Regions from separate parts of the Mesobacillus sp. QJM3NY_10 genome, predicted to be linked through region 1. Evidence: a T-box and tRNA genes for the amino acid it is inferred to sense, from the RefSeq annotation. Region 1 holds a T-box; the other holds one or more tRNA genes.
What was found. A T-box is a leader RNA that pairs with one kind of tRNA and senses whether it is charged. The one in region 1 lies ahead of alaS (alanine--tRNA ligase), so its partner is inferred to be a tRNA-Ala.
Positions count from the first base shown of each region.

Region 2: it has a tRNA-Ala gene. The T-box ahead of alaS (alanine--tRNA ligase) is inferred to sense a tRNA for this amino acid. The anticodon was not compared.

Region 1 is NZ_CM149675.1:3,427,870-3,439,270, reverse strand. Features, by position in the region: gene AC0VX7_RS17405 (cysteine desulfurase family protein) at 1-187, shown strand, start outside; gene mnmA (tRNA 2-thiouridine(34) synthase MnmA) at 231-1,346, shown strand; gene AC0VX7_RS17395 (tetratricopeptide repeat protein) at 1,517-2,176, shown strand; gene recD2 (SF1B family DNA helicase RecD2) at 2,257-4,722, shown strand; gene AC0VX7_RS17385 (PRC-barrel domain-containing protein) at 4,715-5,311, shown strand; gene AC0VX7_RS17380 (hypothetical protein) at 5,321-5,512, shown strand; gene AC0VX7_RS17375 (YrzQ family protein) at 5,536-5,670, shown strand; gene AC0VX7_RS17370 (AI-2E family transporter) at 5,958-7,037, shown strand; T-box leader at 7,102-7,313, shown strand; gene alaS (alanine--tRNA ligase) at 7,389-10,022, shown strand; gene AC0VX7_RS17360 (IreB family regulatory phosphoprotein) at 10,103-10,372, shown strand; gene ruvX (Holliday junction resolvase RuvX) at 10,373-10,789, shown strand; gene AC0VX7_RS17350 (DUF1292 domain-containing protein) at 10,805-11,092, shown strand.
Region 2 is NZ_CM149675.1:3,804,892-3,816,292, reverse strand. Features, by position in the region: gene AC0VX7_RS19290 (NYN domain-containing protein) at 1-221, opposite strand, end outside; gene AC0VX7_RS19285 (PLC family EF-hand domain-containing protein) at 497-709, shown strand; gene AC0VX7_RS19280 (hypothetical protein) at 759-1,118, opposite strand; gene AC0VX7_RS19275 (helix-turn-helix domain-containing protein) at 1,213-1,410, opposite strand; gene AC0VX7_RS19270 (hypothetical protein) at 1,508-1,723, opposite strand; gene AC0VX7_RS19265 (helix-turn-helix domain-containing protein) at 1,794-1,994, opposite strand; gene AC0VX7_RS19260 (hypothetical protein) at 2,087-2,311, opposite strand; gene AC0VX7_RS19255 (helix-turn-helix transcriptional regulator) at 2,362-2,568, opposite strand; gene AC0VX7_RS19250 (hypothetical protein) at 2,689-2,811, shown strand; gene AC0VX7_RS19245 (hypothetical protein) at 2,826-3,248, shown strand; tRNA gene AC0VX7_RS19240 (tRNA-Ala) at 3,501-3,573, opposite strand; gene AC0VX7_RS19235 (MgtC/SapB family protein) at 3,677-4,372, opposite strand; gene AC0VX7_RS19230 (DMT family transporter) at 4,528-5,442, shown strand; gene AC0VX7_RS19225 (N-acetyltransferase family protein) at 5,452-5,991, shown strand; gene AC0VX7_RS19220 (hypothetical protein) at 6,052-6,228, opposite strand; rRNA gene AC0VX7_RS19215 (16S ribosomal RNA) at 6,649-8,199, shown strand; rRNA gene AC0VX7_RS19210 (23S ribosomal RNA) at 8,427-11,361, shown strand.

The sequences.
Region 1 (11,401 bases):
AGCGTGTACTGCGGGTTCAATCGATCCATCGCATGTTCTTGTCGCGATGTTCGGAAAAGAAGATGATAAGCTGACAAATTCGATCCGATTCAGCTTCGGTTTGCACAATACAAGAGAACAGATAGAAAAAGCAGCAGAAGACACGGCGAAAATTGTCCGCAGGATTGCGAAAACTAGCCAGGTTTAAGGGAAGAATAAGTTTTATAGGAAGAGAAAAGAGGTGAAGCATAATGGAAAAATCACCTAAGGATACAAGAGTGGTGGTAGGAATGTCCGGCGGTGTTGATTCATCAGTTGCTGCGCTCATTTTGAAGGAACAGGGATATGATGTGATCGGCATCTTCATGAAAAACTGGGACGACACGGATGAAAACGGAGTCTGCACGGCTACCGAGGATTATGAGGATGTGATCCGCGTCTGCAACCAGATCGGCATTCCATATTATGCGGTTAATTTTGAAAAACAATATTGGGATAAGGTTTTCACTTATTTCCTTGATGAATATAAAGCAGGCAGGACGCCTAACCCGGATGTCATGTGCAACAAGGAAATCAAATTCAAGGCATTCCTTGAGCATGCAATGAACCTGGGCGCAGACTACCTGGCGACAGGTCATTATGCACGAGTGGAAGACCGCGAAGGGGAACGCAAAATGCTCCGCGGTCTTGATGAAAATAAGGATCAGACCTATTTCTTGAACCAATTGAGTCAGGACCAGATAGAAAAAGTATTGTTCCCGATCGGAAACCTGGAAAAATCACGCGTCAGGGAGCTTGCAAAAGAAGCGAATCTTGCCACAGCAACTAAAAAAGACAGCACCGGCATCTGCTTCATTGGTGAAAGGAATTTCAAGGAGTTCCTTGGAAATTATCTTCCGGCCCAGCCGGGAAATATGGAGACGATGAACGGCGAGGTAAAAGGGAAGCATGATGGGCTGATGTATTATACGATCGGCCAGCGCCAGGGTCTAGGCATTGGCGGATCAGGTGAACCTTGGTTTGTTGTCGGGAAAGACCTCGAGCGCAATGTCTTGCTAGTTGAACAAGGCTTCCACAACGAACTGCTTTATTCAGACAGCATCACGGCGGTTAATGTCAGCTTTGTATCTGACAAAGAGAAGCCTAAGACTTTCGAATGTACAGCAAAATTCCGTTACCGCCAGCCTGATAATGCTGTAACGGTCGAGCTGCAGGATGATGGGACTGCAAAAGTTTTGTTCAAAGAACCAATACGTGCCGTGACTCCTGGACAGGCTGTCGTTTTCTACGATGGGGAAGAATGTCTTGGCGGAGGTACGATTGATGAAATTTTCAAGAACGGGAACAAACTGACATATGTCGGTTAATCCTGTTAAAATCCCCGGCGGGCCAGCTTCGCCGGGGATTGTTTTGGCTTAGGCTCTTTTTCGGTTTTCTTTCTGCAAAATTGAAAAATCTACAGTTCAGTTGTTGCTTTGAAAAGAGTCTAAATCCTCCCGTATTATGGTATACTTTCATGGAGAATGGAGTGTTAGAAATGGATAAAAACCAGACAGGTATTGAGTTTATGAAAGAAGGCAAATGGGAAGAGGCTGCCAAGGCATTCGCGGAAGCGATTGATGCTCAGCCAGAAGATCCTGTTGCATACATAAATTTCGGAAACGTCCTAACAGCAGTGGGTGATACCGAAAGAGCAATGAACTTTTACGAGAAAGCGATCAGCCTTGATGAGAATGCAACCGCAGCATACTACAGCAAAGGCGGCGTTTATTATGATAGCCAAAATTTCGAGGAAGCAAAAAACATGTTCGAACTTGCTTTGAAAAAAGGGCTGGATACTGGCGATAACTTTTTCATGCTGGGAATGAGCCTCGCGCAGATGGGAAGCAGTAAGCTGGCGTTGCCATACTTACAGCGCAGTACAGAACTTCTCGAAAATGATGCCGAAGCCCATTTTCAATATGGACTTTGCCTTGCAAGGGAAGGTTTTATCGACGAAGGTATTAATGCGTTTGAACTGGCAATATCGCTGGATCCAGAGCATACGGACGCCCTCTATAATCTTGGTGTAGCTTATGGCTACAAGGAGAATGGCGAAAAGGCGCTCGAGATGTTCAATCGTGCATTGGAAATCCAGCCAGACCACTTGCTTGCAGGCCACGGCAAGAAATTGATTGAGGGACAAGATATCCATTAATTAAGGCTCTTTTCTTAATCTTGTTGCTCAATGCGAAAACAGCCTTCATCAAATTGAATTGACGGAAAGGGGGAAGTACTTTGGGCAAACAGGACTCGCTTGATTTGTTTTCAGAACAAGGCAAGTTCATGAAAGGGAAGCATCTTGTTACCATTTTTCATAATGAACAGAATCTATACACAGTCCTGAGGATCAGGGTTGAGGAAACAAATGAGCAGTACGACGATAAAGAAGCAGTCATTACAGGGTATTTCCCCCGGATTCATGAGCAGGAGACTTATATTTTCTTTGGTGAGGTCAAAGAGCACCCTAAGTTCGGCGCACAATTCCATGCGACTCACTTCCGGAAAGATCTGCCGCAGTCAAAGCAGGGGATCATCAGCTACCTTTCTGGTGATCTTTTCAAAGGAATCGGGAAGAAAACAGCAGAGAAAATTGTCGATACACTGGGGGAAAAGGCCATCACGAGGATTATCGAGAACCCGTCTGTCCTTGACGAGATTCCGAAGCTGGCGCCTGAAAAAGCAAAGGAACTTTATGACACATTAATGGAACATCAGGGCCTTGAACAAGTAATGGTCGCATTGAATGAATATGGCTTTGGTCCTCAGCTTTCGATGAAAATTTATCAAGTATACAAGGAACAGGCGATTGACATTATTCAAAACAACCCTTACAAGCTTGTCGAGGATATCGAAGGCATCGGTTTCGGAAGGGCGGATGAACTGGGCAGCCAGCTCGGGCTGACAGGTAACCATCCGGACCGGATCAAGGCAGCCTGTCTCTATACCCTTGAAAATTCAAGCATCCAGGGCGGGCATGTTTTCATGAATGCGGAAGAGCTCCTAGTCGAAGTGAAAAAGCTGCTTGAAGATAATCAGCATATTGAGATTGAATTTACTGATATCTCGAACGAAATCATCAAGCTAGGTGAAGAAGGAAAGCTGGTTGCAGAAGAACAGAGAGTCTATTTGCCATCCCTTTATTATTCGGAAAAAGGCCTGGTTGTGAACATTAAAAGGATCCTTGAGCAGACAGAATACGAAAATCAATTTCCTGAATCGGAGTTTCTCCTTGCTCTCGGAAATCTTGAGGAGCGCCTGGGTGTCCAATATGGGCCAAGCCAGAAGGAAGCGATCCAGACAGCGCTTATGTCACCGATGATGATTTTGACCGGTGGTCCCGGCACAGGTAAAACGACGGTCATTAAGGGAATTGTTGAACTTTATGCAGAGCTCCATGGCTGTTCTCTGGACCCGAAAGATTACAAAAAAGAAGAACCTTATCCATTCTTGCTTGCGGCGCCGACTGGTCGTGCGGCAAAGAGGATGACTGAGTCAACCGGTCTGCCTGCTGTGACAATCCATAGGCTGTTGCGCTGGAATGGCGCAGAAGGTTTTGATCATAATGAAGACCAGCCGCTTGAGGGAAAGATATTGATTATCGATGAAACCTCAATGGTTGATATATGGCTCGCCCATCAATTATTCAAATCTCTGCCTGACAATATTCAGGTAATCGTGGTGGGAGATGAAGACCAGCTCCCTTCAGTAGGTCCTGGCCAGGTACTGAAGGATCTATTGGATTCTGGCAGGGTTCCGACTGTGAGGCTGACGGATATCTACAGGCAGGCTGAAGGTTCGTCAATAATCGAACTTGCCCACCAAATCAAAAAAGGCTATCTGCCAGGCGATATTTCAGCCCAACAGCCTGACCGTTCTTTTATAAAATGTACGACAAGCCAGATTCCCCAGGTAGTCGAAAAGGTTGTCGCCAATGCTAAGAAAAAAGGATATTCCCCGAGGAATATCCAGGTGCTGGCACCGATGTACCGTGGTCCAGCCGGCATTGACCGATTGAACGAGCTGCTGCAGGATCTCTTCAATCCTAATTCTGATGGGACGAGAAAAGAGCTTGCGTTTGGTGATGTGAAATATCGTATCGGGGATAAGGTCCTTCAGCTAGTCAATCAGCCGGAAGCCAATGTGTTCAATGGTGACATGGGTGAGGTTGTTGCGATATTTTACGCAAAGGAAAACACGGAAAAGCAGGATCAGCTGATCGTCTCCTTCGATGGCATAGAAGTTACCTATAATAGGGCGGACCTCTCGCAAATCACCCACGCTTATTGCTGTTCCGTGCATAAATCCCAGGGGAGTGAATTTCCGATTGTCGTCCTTCCAGTGGTAAAAAGCTACTTCAGAATGCTGCGCAGAAATCTAATTTATACAGCAATCACCAGGAGTAAGCAATTCCTCATTCTTGTTGGCGAAGAAGAAGCACTGAAAATGGGGATAGAACGCGGTGAAGATACCGAAAGGAATACAACACTTGTTAAGAAGCTTGTACAATTACTGCCTGAATTGCAAGATGAAACGAATACAAAGGCTCAAAGCGGGACTCAGTCGGAAAATAAACTCCAAAATGAAGATAGTACCGGCAAAGATGAAAAAATGGATTATATTGAAATCATCAAAAACGCTGATCCAATGATCGGAATGGACAAACTGACTCCTTATGATTTTATGGAGGAAAAGGATGCATAAGAATCTGCAGTCACTGCGGATTCTTTTTTTATTTTCCATGGAAATCCTTACACCACATGATTTTAGCGAAGCGGTGGAAACTAAGATTGTTCGGGAAAGGCGGGACACACTTTTGCGGACATTTTCACTTTTAAAGGGACTGCCTGTATATGAATTGGCGAGTGGACAAAAACTGGGCGAAGTTTGTGATGTTAGCATTTCTGGCAATGGAAGCGTAGTAGGCTTACTTGTAAAAAAGGGTGCGTTCATCAAGAAAACGTTTCAGGTGAAAGTGGATCAGGTTTCATCCTTTGGTGAAGATGGAGTCATGGTGAAAGACAAATCAGCCTTGGAGCGATTGGAGACAGAGCCTGAATATACATTTGAGCATAATGAGAGCCTTGCTGGGAAAAAGCTTCTTTCAAAAGAAGGTGAGCAGCTTGGCTTGCTGGAGGATGTATATTTTATGGAAGAATTGGGCACGATTGTAGGGTACGAATTAACGGATGGCTTTTTTTCGGATATCGCGAATGGAAAGCGTGTCATAAAGACCACTGGTCCGCCTGCAATCGGAAAGGATGCCATCGTCGTCACTGTCAAATCGAGATGAGGTGTCCTAATGTTAAGTTGTCCCAATTGCAAAAGCAAGGATATCGGTAAAATTGGAATTAACCAATATTACTGCTGGAATTGCTTCATCGAACTGTCTCTGAACAAAGGCTTGATCCATACCCATCAAGTCGAAGAAGATGGAACATTGAGCTCACTTGATGATTTATTTGAGGAAGATCAACGTCAATACGGCATGTAAAATAAAACGAAGAGGTGAAGCACATGAATAAAATGTTAACCTCCGTAATCGCTCTTGGCGCTGGAATGGCAGCATACAACTATGCTTCCAACAACAATATGATGTCTGGAAGGAAAATGAAAAGGCTAGGCAAAAAAATGACAAAAGCTTTATTCTAAGTTTGGATAATCAGATTAATCCCTTGCGTATTCGCAAGGGATTTTTAATGTCAAATTGGAAAAAACGCTGAGAATTTCCAAGTCGCTATAAAAATCCGTTTTTCGCTATAATAATAAAATACCCGCTACAAAAAATTGTTTTTGGCTATAAACTTTAAGATTTCGCTATAAAAATGAACTTTTGCTGTTAAATCAAAAAACTAAGCTTAAATAAATTCCACACATGGCCAAAAATGCATAATCCACCACCTTTCTTTCAAGAATAAACAAGAAGGAGGGTGAAGATGATGAATATCCAGATGAAATGGTATTACCGGCTTGGATTTCTTCTCCTTTTATTCATTGTACTGTACGTATTCATCAAATTGCAGTCCATCTGGGTTCCTTTTTTGGAAGTCTTGCTTTCGCTGCTTGTGCCTTTTTCCGTGGCTGCTTTCATTACATATTTGCTGCATCCTATTGTAGAAGCTCTTCACCAAAAGGGGCTTCATCGCGGAGTTTCTATCTTGATCATCTATATTTTGTTCTTTGGCGGAGCCGGCTTTGCTTTTTACAAAGGCATACCAGCGCTGATCCACCAGCTGGGCGACCTTGCGGAAAATGCTCCGTATTTCGCTGAGCAGTATAAACAAATGGTCAATAATATCGTTGACCAGACTTCGACATGGCCGGCAGGTATCCACGAAAGAATCGAGGATGGTATTAATCGGATGGAGCAATGGCTTGATGGTGTGCTCGCAGGTACGATGACATTCCTGATGGATATCATTAATTCCATCCTTACGATTGCCGTGATCCCGTTTATTGCTTTTTATATGCTGAAGGATTTCGACGTCATGAAAAAAGCGGCGTGGTATCTCACCCCACGGCAGTGGAGACAGCCAGGCACTAAGTTCCTGCATGAAGTCGACAAATCCCTGGGCAGCTATATCCGCGGACAGCTGCTCATATGCCTTATAATTGGAGTGCTATCCTCATTGTTTTTTTGGCTGGCAGGCATAAAGTATTCGCTGCTGCTTGGAGCGATTGTCGGGATAACGAATGTGATCCCTTATTTCGGCCCGATCATTGGAGCTATTCCAGCTGTAATCATTGCCGCGACAATGTCGGTGAAGATGGTCCTTTTATCACTCGTGATCGTGTTCTCGCTTCAGTTCCTCGAGGGAAATATCCTTTCCCCACTGATTGTCGGCAAAAGCCTGCACATGCATCCGCTGATGATCATGTTTGCACTGCTGGCGGGGGAAGAGGTTGGCGGCATCCTTGGATTGATTCTTGCCGTTCCCGTCCTTGTGGTATTAAGAGCGGCACTAATTCACGCAAAAGACCATATCATAGTTGAAAGAAAGAAAGAGCGTCCATCATAATTTTTTGCAAGTCGTTTGACAAAGTGCAAGGAGCTATATATAATTCGGCTATAGATTAATAATTCGAAAAATGTAGAAGGAACGAGTATGTTATAGACCATCGTCCAGAGAGGGATTCCCAGGCTGCAAGAATTCCCGATGAAGGATAACAGAAAGCTATTCCGGAGTGCAGGCAAAACCTGCCGTAGCAGCTGCGTTAAAGCGTTTTTGAGAGATGGGCGCACGTATTTGTGTCCATAATCAGGGTGGTACCGCGAGCAAGCTCTCGTCCCTGTCCAGGGATGAGGGCTTTTTTTGTTGCCTAAAATCCCTGAAAGCTTAAATTTCACTTGGGTTTAGGAGGTTAGTTTTATGAAGAAACTGACAGGTGCTGAAATCAGAAGAATGTATCTTGATTATTTTAAGGAGAAAGGCCACGCAATCGAACCGAGTGCGTCGCTTGTACCGCATGATGATCCTTCCTTGCTTTGGATCAACAGTGGTGTTGCAACACTGAAAAAGTATTTTGACGGCCGTGTCGTACCGGAAAATCCACGGATCACAAACGCACAGAAATCAATCCGTACGAACGATATCGAAAATGTCGGCAAGACAGCACGCCACCATACGTTTTTTGAAATGCTCGGGAACTTCTCGATTGGCGACTATTTCAAGGTAGAAGCAATTGAATTCGCATGGGAATTCCTTACGGATGAAAAATGGATCGGCTTTGATCCAGAGAAACTGTCCGTGACAATTCACCCTGAAGACGACGAAGCTTTCAATATTTGGAGAGAAAAAGTCGGTGTTCCTGAAGAGCGAATCATCCGCCTTGAAGGGAACTTCTGGGATATCGGTGAAGGTCCTAGTGGTCCGAACACGGAAATCTTCTATGACAGAGGACCTGAATACGGCAATGACCCTGAAGATCCAGAATTATACCCTGGTGGAGAAAATGACCGTTATTTAGAAGTTTGGAACCTAGTGTTCTCCGAGTTCAATCACAACCCTGATGGAACATATACTCCACTGCCGAAGAAAAATATTGATACAGGCATGGGACTAGAGCGCATGGCTTCTGTTGTCCAGGACGTTCCTACAAACTTTGAAACAGATCTGTTCATGCCGATCATCAATGCGACTGAAGAACTTTCTGGTGAAAAATACGGACAGTCCAAGGAGAAGGATGAGGCGTTCAAAGTAATTGCTGACCACACCCGTACGGTTGCATTTGCTGTCGGTGACGGTGCGCTTCCATCAAACGAAGGCCGCGGATATGTACTTCGCAGATTGCTGCGACGCGCTGTCCGTTACGCGAAGAAACTGAACATCAACCGTCCGTTCATGTACGAGCTGGTGCCGGTTGTCGGTGAAATCATGCATGACTTCTATCCAGAGGTAAATGAAAAGACAGATTTTATCCAGAAGGTCATCAAGAACGAAGAAGACCGCTTCCATGAAACACTTCATGAAGGACTTGCAATTCTATCTGAGCTGATCAAGAAGGAAAAGGAAAAAGGCAGCGGCATGGTGCAGGGCGAGGATGTATTCCGCCTTTATGACACATACGGATTCCCAGTGGAATTAACAGAAGAGTATGCTGAAGAAGAAGGCTTGAAGGTCGACCATGTAGGCTTTGAAAAAGAAATGGAGCTGCAGCGTGAAAGGGCTCGTGCTGCCCGACAGGATGTAGGTTCCATGCAGGTCCAAGGTGGCATTCTTGGTGACATCAAAGAAAGCAGCGAATTCGTAGGCTATGATAATTTTGAAACAAACAGCAAGATTGTTGCATTAGTCAAGGAAGGCGAGCTTGTTGAGGAAGCGAAGGCAGGCGATGAGGTTCATTTCATCCTTGATAACACACCTTTCTATGCAGAAAGCGGCGGCCAGATCGCTGATAAAGGAACAATCGAAGCAAATGGCGTGAAGCTATCAGTCAAGGATGTAAAGAAAGCTCCTAACGGCCAAAACCTTCACCATGCAGTGGTAGTAGAGGGGGCAGTTACGAAGGGCCTTGAAGTGACAGCTAAAGTTGACCAGGATAACCGTGCGAGAATCATCAAGAACCATACTGCAACACACTTGCTCCACCAGGCATTGAAGGATGTGCTTGGCGGTCACGTAAACCAGGCAGGTTCTCTAGTCGAGCCTGATAGACTGCGTTTCGACTTCTCTCACTTTGGTCAGGTGACTGCGGAAGAACTTGAGCAAGTAGAATCAATCGTCAACGAAAAAATCTGGAGAAGTATCCAGGTTGAGACTAGCTTCAAGCCGATTGCTGAAGCAAAATCAATGGGCGCAATGGCATTGTTCGGTGAAAAATACGGCGATATTGTCCGTGTCGTAAAAGTTGGCGACTACAGCCTTGAGCTTTGCGGCGGCTGCCACGTTCCTAACACTTCTGTCATCGGATTATTTAAAATTGTATCCGAGAGCGGTATTGGTGCTGGAACAAGAAGGATTGAAGCTGTAACAGGCGAAGCAGCTTACACAGTGCTTAATGACCAGATTAGTATTCTGAAGGACGCAGCATCTAAATTGAAGACGTCTCCAAAAGAAGTTTCGAACAGAATTGATTCCATGCTTGTTGAAATGAAGCAGCTTCAGCGCGAAAATGAATCTCTATCAGCAAAATTGGGTAATATTGAAGCAGGAAGCCTTACTTCCAAGGTCAAAGAAGTCAATGGTGTCCAGCTGCTTGCAGCACGTGTTCAGGCTGCAGATATGAACAGCCTTCGTAATATGGCTGATGACTTGAAGCAAAAGCTAGGTTCAGCTGTCATCCTTCTAGGCATGACCGACGGCAGCAAAGTGAATCTGATTGCTGCAGTGACAGATGATCTGATCAAGCAAGGTTACCAGGCTGGAAAACTGATCAAGGAAGCAGCGGCAATTTGCGGCGGAGGCGGCGGGGGCCGTCCGGATATGGCCCAGGCTGGCGGGAAGGACCCATCAAAACTCGACAATGCGCTTCAATTTGCCGAAGAATGGGTAAAATCAATTTGATATAAAAGTAAAGTAGTGTAAAATGAAAGGTAACTTGAAGAAAATTTTACCGGCTATTTTTTGAGAGAGAGGTGCATTCGATGAGCTCGTTTGACAAGACGATGAGATTTAATTTTCCCGAAGAGCCTTTTGAGCATGACGTCAATGAAGTCCTGCTGCAGGTGTATGAAGCATTGCAGGAAAAGGGATATAACCCGATCAACCAGATTGTCGGTTATTTGCTCTCTGGCGACCCGGCCTATATTCCCCGCCATCGGGATGCCCGCAATATCATCCGCAAACTGGAGCGGGATGAAATTATCGAGGAACTGGTCAAAGCCTATTTAAGGAACCACCGAGAGGGGAAATAAATGCGTACGATGGGACTGGATGTCGGCTCAAAAACAGTCGGCATTGCGCTGAGCGATGAACTGGGATGGACTGCTCAGGGACTTGAAACATTGAAAATCAACGAAGAAGAAAATGTGTTTGGTTTCGATGAATTAGGTAAAATAATAAAAGAGTACGAAGTCAGCAAAGTTGTCGTCGGGCTGCCTAAAAACATGAACGGCACAATTGGGCCACGCGGAGAAGCGAGCCAATTCTTTGCCCGTGAATTGGAGGAAAGGTTCGGCGTCCCTGTCATCCTCTGGGACGAGCGTCTGACGACAGTGGCTGCAGAGCGGGTTTTGCTCGAGGCAGACTTGAGTCGCAAAAAAAGGAAAAAGGTCATTGATAAAATGGCCGCAATGATGATTCTACAAGGCTATTTAAACAGCCAAAATTAAATTGAGGTGACTACAATGGATCACGGCGAAAACAACATTACAGTAGTAGACGAAAACGGCAACGAACAACTATGCGAAGTACTTTTCACATTTGACTCTGATGAATTTGGCAAGTCATATGTGCTTTATTATCCAGTAGGTGCAGAGGATAACGATGACGAAGAAATCGAAATCCACGCATCAGCATTCACACCGTCAGAAGACAACGAAGATGGCGATCTAATGCCAATCGAAACGGACGCAGAATGGGACATGATCGAAGAAATGCTAGAAACATTCCTTGCAGAGCAAGACGAAGAATAGAATACTACAATTGGACCAGGCGAATGATGCCTGGTCCTTTATTTTTTAACAGTAAAACTATCGGCCAAACAGGGGTGAAGATTAATTGAAAAGTGTCCGATAGGAAGGCTCTATCGGACAAACAGAGGGAAGAATCTTTGTAAGTGTCCGATAGAAGGGCTCTATCGGACAAACAGGGTGCAGAATCTGAGGAAAGTGTCCGATAGAAGGGCTCTATCGGCCAAACTGCGAGGAGAATCTGAGGAAAGTGTCCAATAGGAAGGCGCTATCGGACAAACAGAGGGAAGAATCTTGTGTTAGTGTCCGATA
Region 2 (11,401 bases), 380 kb from region 1:
TCTGGATCATGGTTATAATGTTTTTTTAACGTCCAATAAACATTGTCATAATCAACAAAAATCGCAACATTTTCTAGCAAGTTTTTTTGATTTAATGCTTTAACTGTTTTTTCAGTGGATTTTCCTAAGATTTCAGTAAAGGTCCGGAAACTTTGATAGTCTTCCTCCTCGATTTCTTCTTCAGTTTTTTCTTTTTCTTCTACTTTTGTATTACCTTCCATTTAAACGACCTCCTTTTCTGGTTATAATTTCAATAATATTACAAATTTAGTATTTTCTCATCAAATTTCGTGAAGAAAATCAGAGTTATCCATTAATATGTGAATTTGGTGAAGTTGTTAAGGATAACCAAAGATTCAAAAAGGTGTTACTGCTTAAATAAAGAAAGCCTTTTTCAATCGATAGGGGCTTTTCTCTTATATAAATTAATCAATATTGTGAACAACAAGGTTAACTCCTCTTAAGTGTTGAATTTAAATATAAGAGGGGGAGTGAAATGCAAAGAGCGCGAGAAAAAATTCAACCGATTTGTGTAGTCTGCCGGCAGCCAATGCGAAAGGATGACATGGTCCAGGTAGACAAACTGTTCGACCATTTTACACATTTTACTTGCTACAACTTAGAAAAAAGTGAAATCAAAGAAATCGGGAAGTTCGAGGAAATCGTTATGGCCAACAAGAAATACAAAAAGTTGTATCTTGTTCAATAAAAAAAGCCTCACTCATTGAGTGGGGCTTTTAACTGTTTGTGAAATTCCCTTAAATTGCTCCCATGCCTTGTAGAATAATTTTCGCATCAGTGTTCAAGTATGCGGGTGTATCTTTTCGTAAGAGCAAGTTCGGATTATCCTTAACAAGCATCTTAATCCCTCTAACATCGAATTTATTAGCGTATGTATTAATTGCATTAATGACTGCCATATCTTTTCTTGTTATCGGCTTTCCTCCGTCAGCTTGCATTTCTAACAGGAAATCCAGTAACTCCCTTGCATTCTTATTTAACATATTTTTATGCTCTTTTAAGATTTCAGTATTTTCTTCAATATAAACCCTAGCGGTTGCGAGTTCCATGTCTTCTACATATCTGTTAATCTTTGCTGTCAGTGCATCTAAGCTCAATCTATCCATCTCCTTGGTGTGGGCTACACTGATATATCGGAATAAAAACATTTAATTTTAGGCTTTATAATTAGATGCTGCCTTAAAGAGGGAGTTATTCCATTTCTTCATGATCTATCTCATAAAAATCTGTTAATTTTTTTAATGTTGATTGACGATGTTTTCCTTTGTCATTTTCTATATTGCTGAGAGTCCTGGTTGTCATATTAAGTTCTTCGCAAACTTGCTCTTGAGACAAATTTCTTTTGAAGCGTTCTAATCTTAATCGAGTACCTATGCTTTCATTATTCATCTGTTAACCTCCCGGTTAGTATACAAAAGATTATATCCCTCCAATAAAAAAAATTAAACCCATCTCATTCGAGAAGGGTTTTTTGAATTGAATACCATTATAAAAAACTGCTATTAGAATACGGCCCTATCGTAAACATCCCAATCAATCCTATAAATGCCCCAATTGTGTAGGCTCCTTTTATCTTAAGTAGTACTTGGGTGACTAATCCAGGTAACATAATCCATAATAATATTGGAACAAAAACTGACTCCATCACAGGTATAAAAGCCTCAAAAAACGCGTCTGAAATAACTTCGTTTGATCCTAACATGTTATTACCTCCAAGGTAACTTAAGTAGTGGTATGTAAAAAGTTCGATGTGCTAATAAATAATTTCTTACTCAATCGGGAAGGGATTTTTCATTCTCTAATTTGTAAAAATCAATTAACCTTTTGATCGTCTTTCCATGTACACTTTTATTGTTTTCAATCCTACTTAGTGTTTTTATATTCATTTGAAGCGCTTCACATACTTGTTCCTGGGTAAGGTTTCTTTTAAACCTTTCCATTCTCAATATCTCTCCTAAACTTTCAGGGTGCATATTAAAACTACAACTCCTTTCCATTTGTCTAAAGTTATTTCTTAATTTATATCGGATTGATCACCAATAACTTTTAAAGCAAAAAAGAAGCCCTAATCAATAAGATGGGCTTTTAACAGTTTAATGACTTTCTCGGTTATATCCTCTTTTCCATCCACAATGACAGAAAGTAACCCTTCAACATCCATTCCCTTTTTTATCTCCTGGATCCAGTCAACTGCAACCTTTTCGGGTGTCCTGTCTCTTTTTTGAAAGGATCCTCTCCGTTGTACTCTTATACCTCTAGATAGAAAAGTTATTGCAATTGTCACATTCAAGATTGTCACTCCATACACCATTTTATCAAGCGCTTGGAAATTCATATTCTTTATTCAACCATATAACCCCATAAACTTTCTACAGTTTCATCCAGCGAACGAGCAATCCTTATAGCTACAGGAAGAGTCGGAAGTGACTTTCCCCTAACAATAAGACTGAAAGCCCCAGGAGTTAATCCGGCCTTCTCAGCAATAAATCCTTGTTTTAATCCCCGTTCCACCAGTATCTGTTTTAGCTTGGTCTCCAATCCAATCACCTCAGTTATAAATTCTTCAAAAAAAATGTTTGTCCTCTAAATAATTTTGTTATAGGACAAGCAATTAATCTCATATCATTTTTCAAGGACGTCATAAGACGTCAAAAAGGAGGGCTTTACATGAGAGAAACAGAACAGGAAAAACGAGAAAGACTAATCTGTAACGCCAAGGAACAATCTGATATGGAGTGGATTCTGGCAGGTCTGATGCTTATTCATTTAGCTGGATTTTTCACTATTTGAGGGAAGAAAGTTATATGTATAGACCAACTGTACGTTATGCAGATTGTTATCAACAATATGTGGATAAGATGTTTCAATCCACAACCTTAGATCGGAACCAAATCATCAGGGCAGCATTATTCACCGCTGCATATTCGGAGGAATTTTTAAAGCTGATGAGCCAAAACCAAAAAGGTGACGTCCCTCTTCCCTCCCCTTTATGGCAGATGGATCACACCGAGTTATGGAGGGAACAGTCGCCTAAAACAACAGGAGAGGGGAAGGACGTCAATTATCATGATGACCGAAAGGGAGAAATTGAGGATAATAGCAGAGTTGTTGAACCAGAAGCAAGCATCTCAAGTATCCAGGGACGTCAGTACCAGGTCCAGAGATCAGCAGGGCCGGTTCCAGAAAGAATCAAGACGTCAGGAGAAATCCAAATACGAATCGGTTAGATTTATTAAGTTGAAGAAAGTAAAAGGGAGTTATGGTACCTATATTGTAAAAACTAAGATACTCACAGAGGGGGAAGTAGATATAATAATAATTTCTTGTTTAATGATAATCCTGTCTGTGATTTTCTAAAAATGGGCCATAAAACTAATAAAAAATCCATTTCGGCGACAGTTCGGCGACAAAATCAAAATCTTCCTGATGAAAAACTTAATAAAAAAGAAAAAAGCCTTGATATACAAGGCTTTTTCGGATGGAGAATAGGGGGCTCGAACCCCTGACCTCAACGCTGCCAGCGTTGCGCTCTCCCAGCTGAGCTAATCCCCCGTATCTAAATAGATAAGGTACAAGAAAGATTATATAACCATCTTGCTGGACATGCAAGACAAAATTTTATAAGCAAACTAAAAGCCGCAATTCAGCGGCTTTCCTACAACCCTTCAATTTCAACCCGGTTAATGCCTTCCATTTCAGATACCGCTTCATACACATCAGTAGTCTTTCTGCGGAAGTCCACGGTTACAATCAATTGTACCAGCTGGTTTCCCTCTGCAAGATCCTTAATACGGACGTTTTTCAAAGCGATTTTTTCTCCTTTAATCCTGGTAATAATATCGGCAATGCTTTCCCTGCTATTGACATTAAACTGGAGCCTGATCTCTTTTTCCCTTAATTGTCTTGGTCCGATGAACTTCATCAGAAACGGTATGAATTCTACACTTACGATAAGCAGAGCAACGCCTGCGATGGCTTCCCAGTAAAATCCCGCGCCAACTGTGATTCCAATACCAGCGGCACCCCAAATCATCGCTGCCGTGGTTAGGCCTGAAATTGTGTCATTTCCTCTTCGTAAAATAACCCCGGCACCAAGGAAGCCGATACCCGATACGATCTGGGCCGCCAAACGGAGAGGGTCCATCGTGATATTAACGTCTTCATCCCCTGGGAACATATAAGCTGATTCACTTGAGACAATCGTCAAAAGACAGCTGACGATCGATATAACCAGACTTGTTTTAAGGCCAACCGGTTTTCTTTTAATTTCTCTTTCAAGCCCAATGACCAGGCCCAAGAAAGCGGATATCCCCAACTTAAGTAAAATTTCCATATCAATTGAATATAACATGTCGTTTCTCCTGCCCCTGATAAGATGTATTTACTTTCCCTAAAAATGACGGACTAAACTTCTCATTGATAAAATAAAATTTTATTCAAGATAAAAATTCGATTTCATTGTAAAATACATATTATTCACATTGTGTTACTTAAAGGAGAATGGAAATGGAATCACCTAAAGTAAATCCTTATATGGCGGTAGCAATCGGTGTCGTGGCAGTCTCAACTTCTGCGATCCTGGTCAAAGTCTCATCCGCGCCGTCCGGAGTCATAGCCTTTTACCGATTATTCTTTTCTGTACTGTTAATGCTGCCGGTGTTTCTTATAAAGTATGTTTCAGAACTTCGTCTTATTACGAAACGGGATTGGGTATTCACTGGAATAGCCGGGATCTTTCTGGCTTTTCATTTTATCCTCTGGTTTGAATCGCTAAACTATACCTCAGTAGCAAGTTCAACTGTGCTGGTCACTCTTCAACCGCTATTTGCATTTGTTGGGGCCTATCTGTTTTTTAAGGAACGTGTATCCGTTAAAGCGATTTTAAGCGGAGTAATTGCGATCGGCGGCAGCGTCATCATCAGCTGGGGTGATTTTAAAATAAGTGGAAGCGCACTATTTGGAGACTTTTTGGCGATTGTTGCATGCGCCTTGGTAACCGTCTACCTTTTATTTGGCCAAACCGTCAGAAAGAGAATGTCTTTAATAACCTATACTTTTATCGTCTATAGCATCAGTTCAATTACTTTGTTCTTCTATGTAATTGCAGTGGGTGATTCGTTTTACCCATATCCCACAAGTGATTGGGTTTACTTCATCCTGCTTGCGTTGATCCCAACTTTGCTTGGCCATACATTGTTTAACTGGTCTATAAAATGGATCAGCGCCTCAGTCATTTCTATGGCCATACTTTTCGAACCGGTTGGCGCAACCGTATTGGCCTTCTACCTGCTCGGTGAAAAAGTAATTTTGACACAGGTGATCGGAGGATTAGTTGTTATTGCGGGGATAACATTGTTTTTAGTAGATGAAAGAAAGATGAAGCTAAAAAATCAAGCCGAAATCAAATCAATCTCGGGGTAGGGGATGAAAGTGCAAATTAGAAAAGCTACGAAAGATGACGCGAGCGGTATTGCCAAGGTTCACGTTAGAAGCTGGCAAGAAACTTACCAGGGAATGATAAGCCAGGATTACTTGGATTCTTTAAAGGTAGAGGACAGGAAACCTTTATGGGAAAAAAGCTTATCAGAAAGTGCTGATACATCTCCAGTTTTTGTCGCAGTTAATCCAGAGGGAGAGATAGTTGGCTTTGCATCTTTTGGTAAAGAAAGATCAGGGAAGTTTAATGCCGACGGAGAATTGTACGCGATTTATATCCTTAAAGAGTACCAAAGAGGAAAACTGGGCCTGATGCTGCTTTTAGCGGGTTTAGATGATTTGCTAAAGCAAGATTATGAATCCATGCTCGTTTGGGTGTTAGCTGATAATGAAAGCCGAAAATTTTATGAAAGCCTTCAGCCACAAAAAGCTGGAGAAGAAGTTGTGAAAATTGCAGGCAAGGAATATATCGAAGTGGCTTATATATGGAGAGATTTAAAGTTGCTGCACCAGACTACTATAGAAAAACTGTAAGAGTATAGTTGCAAATCTGTAAGGTACAAACAAAAAATCCCCTTTAAAGAGGGGATTTTTTTAAATGAATAGGTAAGTGAACCTTGAAAACAATAATGCACAGACGGTGGATAAAATTAAAGTTCCTCCGTGAACCTTTCCTTCAGCGTTTGCGATTTTAATGGCTTCAATGTAGGCAATACTGAATAATAGTATCGCCATGATTAGTGAGAGATAAAGTGCAATTGATTGCAGCAAATAGATTCACCTCAGTAAATTAGTTTGTCCAAAGCATTATATGAGTACAAGCGAGAAATTATTAATAAAAGCATTTAATAAGAAGAAACTCGGAAAACCAAAAAGAACTCTCTCATTGTGAAAAATTCTCTTAAAATTATATTGCAAACATATTTTATCCATGGTATATTTAATCTCGCTTCAGGAAAACAACGTTGAATTGAAAAAATAAACATCAGTTTTCACGAAAAAGAAAAACAATAATGATGTTGACAATAACAAATCAGCGTGTTATATTAATAAAGTCGCTTCTGGGCGACGAACTGAACAACTTGCTCTTTGAAAACTAAACAAACAAGCGTCAACAAACAATAAATGATCATGTTTCTTCTATAAGAACATGAGCCAACGTTTTAACTTTATGAGCTAACTCATAACTCTTTCTTGGAGAGTTTGATCCTGGCTCAGGACGAACGCTGGCGGCGTGCCTAATACATGCAAGTCGAGCGAATCTTCATTAGCTTGCTTTTGAAGATTAGCGGCGGACGGGTGAGTAACACGTGGGCAACCTGCCTGTAAGACTGGGATAACTTCGGGAAACCGGAGCTAATACCGGATAATCCTTTCCCTCACATGAGGGAAAGCTGAAAGACGGTTTCGGCTGTCACTTACAGATGGGCCCGCGGCGCATTAGCTAGTTGGTGAGGTAACGGCTCACCAAGGCAACGATGCGTAGCCGACCTGAGAGGGTGATCGGCCACACTGGGACTGAGACACGGCCCAGACTCCTACGGGAGGCAGCAGTAGGGAATCTTCCGCAATGGACGAAAGTCTGACGGAGCAACGCCGCGTGAACGATGAAGGCCTTCGGGTCGTAAAGTTCTGTTGTCAGGGAAGAACAAGTATCGGAGTAACTGCCGGTACCTTGACGGTACCTGACCAGAAAGCCACGGCTAACTACGTGCCAGCAGCCGCGGTAATACGTAGGTGGCAAGCGTTGTCCGGAATTATTGGGCGTAAAGCGCGCGCAGGCGGTTCCTTAAGTCTGATGTGAAAGCCCCCGGCTCAACCGGGGAGGGTCATTGGAAACTGGGGAACTTGAGTGCAGAAGAGGAGAGCGGAATTCCACGTGTAGCGGTGAAATGCGTAGAGATGTGGAGGAACACCAGTGGCGAAGGCGGCTCTCTGGTCTGTAACTGACGCTGAGGCGCGAAAGCGTGGGGAGCGAACAGGATTAGATACCCTGGTAGTCCACGCCGTAAACGATGAGTGCTAAGTGTTAGAGGGTTTCCGCCCTTTAGTGCTGCAGCAAACGCATTAAGCACTCCGCCTGGGGAGTACGGCCGCAAGGCTGAAACTCAAAGGAATTGACGGGGGCCCGCACAAGCGGTGGAGCATGTGGTTTAATTCGAAGCAACGCGAAGAACCTTACCAGGTCTTGACATCCTCTGACAACCCTAGAGATAGGGCGTTCCCCTTCGGGGGACAGAGTGACAGGTGGTGCATGGTTGTCGTCAGCTCGTGTCGTGAGATGTTGGGTTAAGTCCCGCAACGAGCGCAACCCTTGATCTTAGTTGCCAGCATTCAGTTGGGCACTCTAAGGTGACTGCCGGTGACAAACCGGAGGAAGGTGGGGATGACGTCAAATCATCATGCCCCTTATGACCTGGGCTACACACGTGCTACAATGGATGGAACAAAGGGTCGCGAAGCCGCGAGGTCGAGCCAATCCCATAAATCCATTCTCAGTTCGGATTGCAGGCTGCAACTCGCCTGCATGAAGCCGGAATCGCTAGTAATCGCGGATCAGCATGCCGCGGTGAATACGTTCCCGGGCCTTGTACACACCGCCCGTCACACCACGAGAGTTTGTAACACCCGAAGTCGGTGGGGTAACCTTTATGGAGCCAGCCGCCTAAGGTGGGACAGATGATTGGGGTGAAGTCGTAACAAGGTAGCCGTATCGGAAGGTGCGGCTGGATCACCTCCTTTCTAAGGATATTGCCGTAATGGCAATCGGAATGCGAATCTTTCGATTCGTACTGCGGATTTAACAATCCGCATAGTTGTACGCTTGTTTGTTTAGTTTTGAGGGAGTAATTGCCTCAAGGCTTTTTTGTTCCTTGAAAACTAGATAATCGTAAGTAAGAAGAACCAAGAAAAACCGAGTAATCGCCATTTTAGTTTTCTCTCTATATTAATAGAGAAATGACCTTTTAGGTTAAGTTAGAAAGGGCGCACGGTGGATGCCTTGGCACTAGGAGCCGATGAAGGACGGGACTAACACCGATATGCTTCGGGGAGCTGTAAGTAAGCTTTGATCCGGAGATTTCCGAATGGGGAAACCCACTGTTCGTAATGGAACAGTATCTTTGCCTGAATACATAGGGCATTGAAGGCAGACCCGGGGAACTGAAACATCTAAGTACCCGGAGGAAGAGAAAGCAAACGCGATTCCCTGAGTAGCGGCGAGCGAAACGGGACATAGCCCAAACCAAGAGGCTTGCCTCTTGGGGTTGTAGGACACTCAACATGGAGTTACAAAGGAACGGGGTAGATGAAGTGGTCTGGAAAGGCCCGTCAGAGAAGGTAAAAACCCTGTAGTTGAAACTTCGTTCCCTCCTGAGTGGATCCTGAGTACGGCGGGACACGAGAAATCCCGTCGGAAGCTGGGAGGACCATCTCCCAAGGCTAAATACTCCCTAGTGACCGATAGTGAACCAGTACCGTGAGGGAAAGGTGAAAAGCACCCCGGAAGGGGAGTGAAATAGATCCTGAAACCGTGTGCCTACAAGTAGTCAGAGCCCGTTAATGGGTGATGGCGTGCCTTTTGTAGAATGAACCGGCGAGTTACGATTACATGCAAGGTTAAGTTGAGAAGACGGAGCCGCAGCGAAAGCGAGTCTGAATAGGGCGAATGAGTATGTGGTCGTAGACCCGAAACCAGGTGATCTACCCATGTCCAGGGTGAAGGTTGGGTAACACCAACTGGAGGCCCGAACCCACGCACGTTGAAAAGTGCGGGGATGAGGTGTGGGTAGCGGAGAAATTCCAATCGAACTTGGAGATAGCTGGTTCTCTCCGAAATAGCTTTAGGGCTAGCCTCACGTTGTAAGAGTCTTGGAGGTAGAGCACTGTTTGGACTAGGGGCCCTCATCGGGTTACCGAATTCAGACAAACTCCGAATGCCAAAGACTTATCCGTGGGAGTCAGACTGCGAGTGATAAGATCCGTAGTCAAAAGGGAAACAGCCCAGACCACCAGCTAAGGTCCCAAAGTATACGTTAAGTGGAAAAGGATGTGGAGTTGCTTAGACAACCAGGATGTTGGCTTAGAAGCAGCCACCATTTAAAGAGTGCGTAATAGCTCACTGGTCGAGTGACTCTGCGCCGAAAATGTACCGGGGCTAAACGTATCACCGAAGCTGTGGATTGACATCTTAGATGTCAGTGGTAGGAGAGCGTTCTAAGGGCGTTGAAGTCAGACCGTAAGGACTGGTGGAGCGCTTAGAAGTGAGAATGCCGGTATGAGTAGCGAAAGATGGGTGAGAATCCCATCCACCGAATGCCCAAGGTTTCCTGAGGAAGGCTCGTCCTCTCAGGGTTAGTCGGGACCTAAGCCGAGGCCGAAAGGCGTAGGCGATGGACAACAGGTTGATATTCCTGTACCACCTCTTTATCGTTTGAGCAATGGGGGGACGCAGTAGGATAGGGTAAGCGCGCTGTTGGATATGCGCGTCTAAGCAGTTAGGCTGCAAGTGAGGCAAATCCCACTTGCGTGAAGGCTGAGCTGTGACAGCGAGGGAAATATAGTACCGAAGTTCCTGATTCCACACTGCCAAGAAAAGCCTCTAGCGAGATAAAAGGTGCCCGTACCGCAAACCGACACAGGTAGGCGAGGAGAGAATCCTAAGGTGAGCGAGAGAACTCTCGTTAAGGAACTCGGCAAAATGACCCCGTAACTTCGGGAGAAGGGGTGCTCATTTGGGTGAATAGCCTAGATGAGCCGCAGTGAATAGGCCCAGGCGACTGTTTAGCAAAAACACAGGTCTCTGCGAAGCCGCAAGGCGAAGTATAGGGGCTGACGCCTGCCCGGTGCTGGAAGGTTAAGAGGAGGGGTTAGCTCACGCGAAGCTCTGAATCGAAGCCCCAGTAAACGGCGGCCGTAACTATAACGGTCCTAAGGTAGCGAAATTCCTTGTCGGGTAAGTTCCGACCCGCACGAAAGGCGTAACGATCTGGGCACTGTCTCAACGAGAGACTCGGTGAAATTATAGTACCTGTGAAGATGCAGGTTACCCGCGACAGGACGGAAAGACCCCGTGGAGCTTTACTGTAGCCTGATATTGAATTTTGGTACAGCTTGTACAGGATAGGTAGGAGCCTGAGAAACCGGAGCGCCAGCTTCGGTGGAGGCGTCGGTGGGATACTACCCTGGCTGTATTGAAATTCTAACCCACGCCCCTGATCGGGGCGGGAGACAGTGTCAGGTGGGCAGTTTGACTGGGGCGGTCGCCTCCTAAAGAGTAACGGAGGCGCCCAAAGGTTCCCTCAGAATGGTTGGAAATCATTCGCAGAGTGTAAAGGCACAAGGGAGCTTGACTGCGAGACCTACAAGTCGAGCAGGGACGAAAGTCGGGCTTAGTGATCCGGTGGTTCCGCATGGAAGGGCCATCGCTCAACGGATAAAAGCTACCCCGGGGATAACAGGCTTATCTCCCCCAAGAGTCCACATCGACGGGGAGGTTTGGCACCTCGATGTCGGCTCATCGCATCCTGGGGCTGTAGTCGGTCCCAAGGGTTGGGCTGTTCGCCCATTAAAGCGGTACGCGAGCTGGGTTCAGAACGTCGTGAGACAGTTCGGTCCCTATCCGTCGTGGGCGCAGGAAATTTGAGAGGAGCTGTCCTTAGTACGAGAGGACCGGGATGGACGCACCGCTGGTGTACCAGTTGTCTTGCCAAAGGCATCGCTGGGTAGCTATGTGCGGACGGGATAAGTGCTGAAAGCATCTAAGCATGAAGCCCCCCTCAAGATGAGATTTCCCATAGCGCAAGCTAGTAAGAACCCTGAAAGATGATCAGGTTGATAGGTCAGAGGTGGAAGCGCGGTGACGTGTGGAGCTGACTGATACTAATCGTTCGAGGACTTAACCAAAATAGATTATTCGTTCTTCTTGAATTCTTCTTACACATTA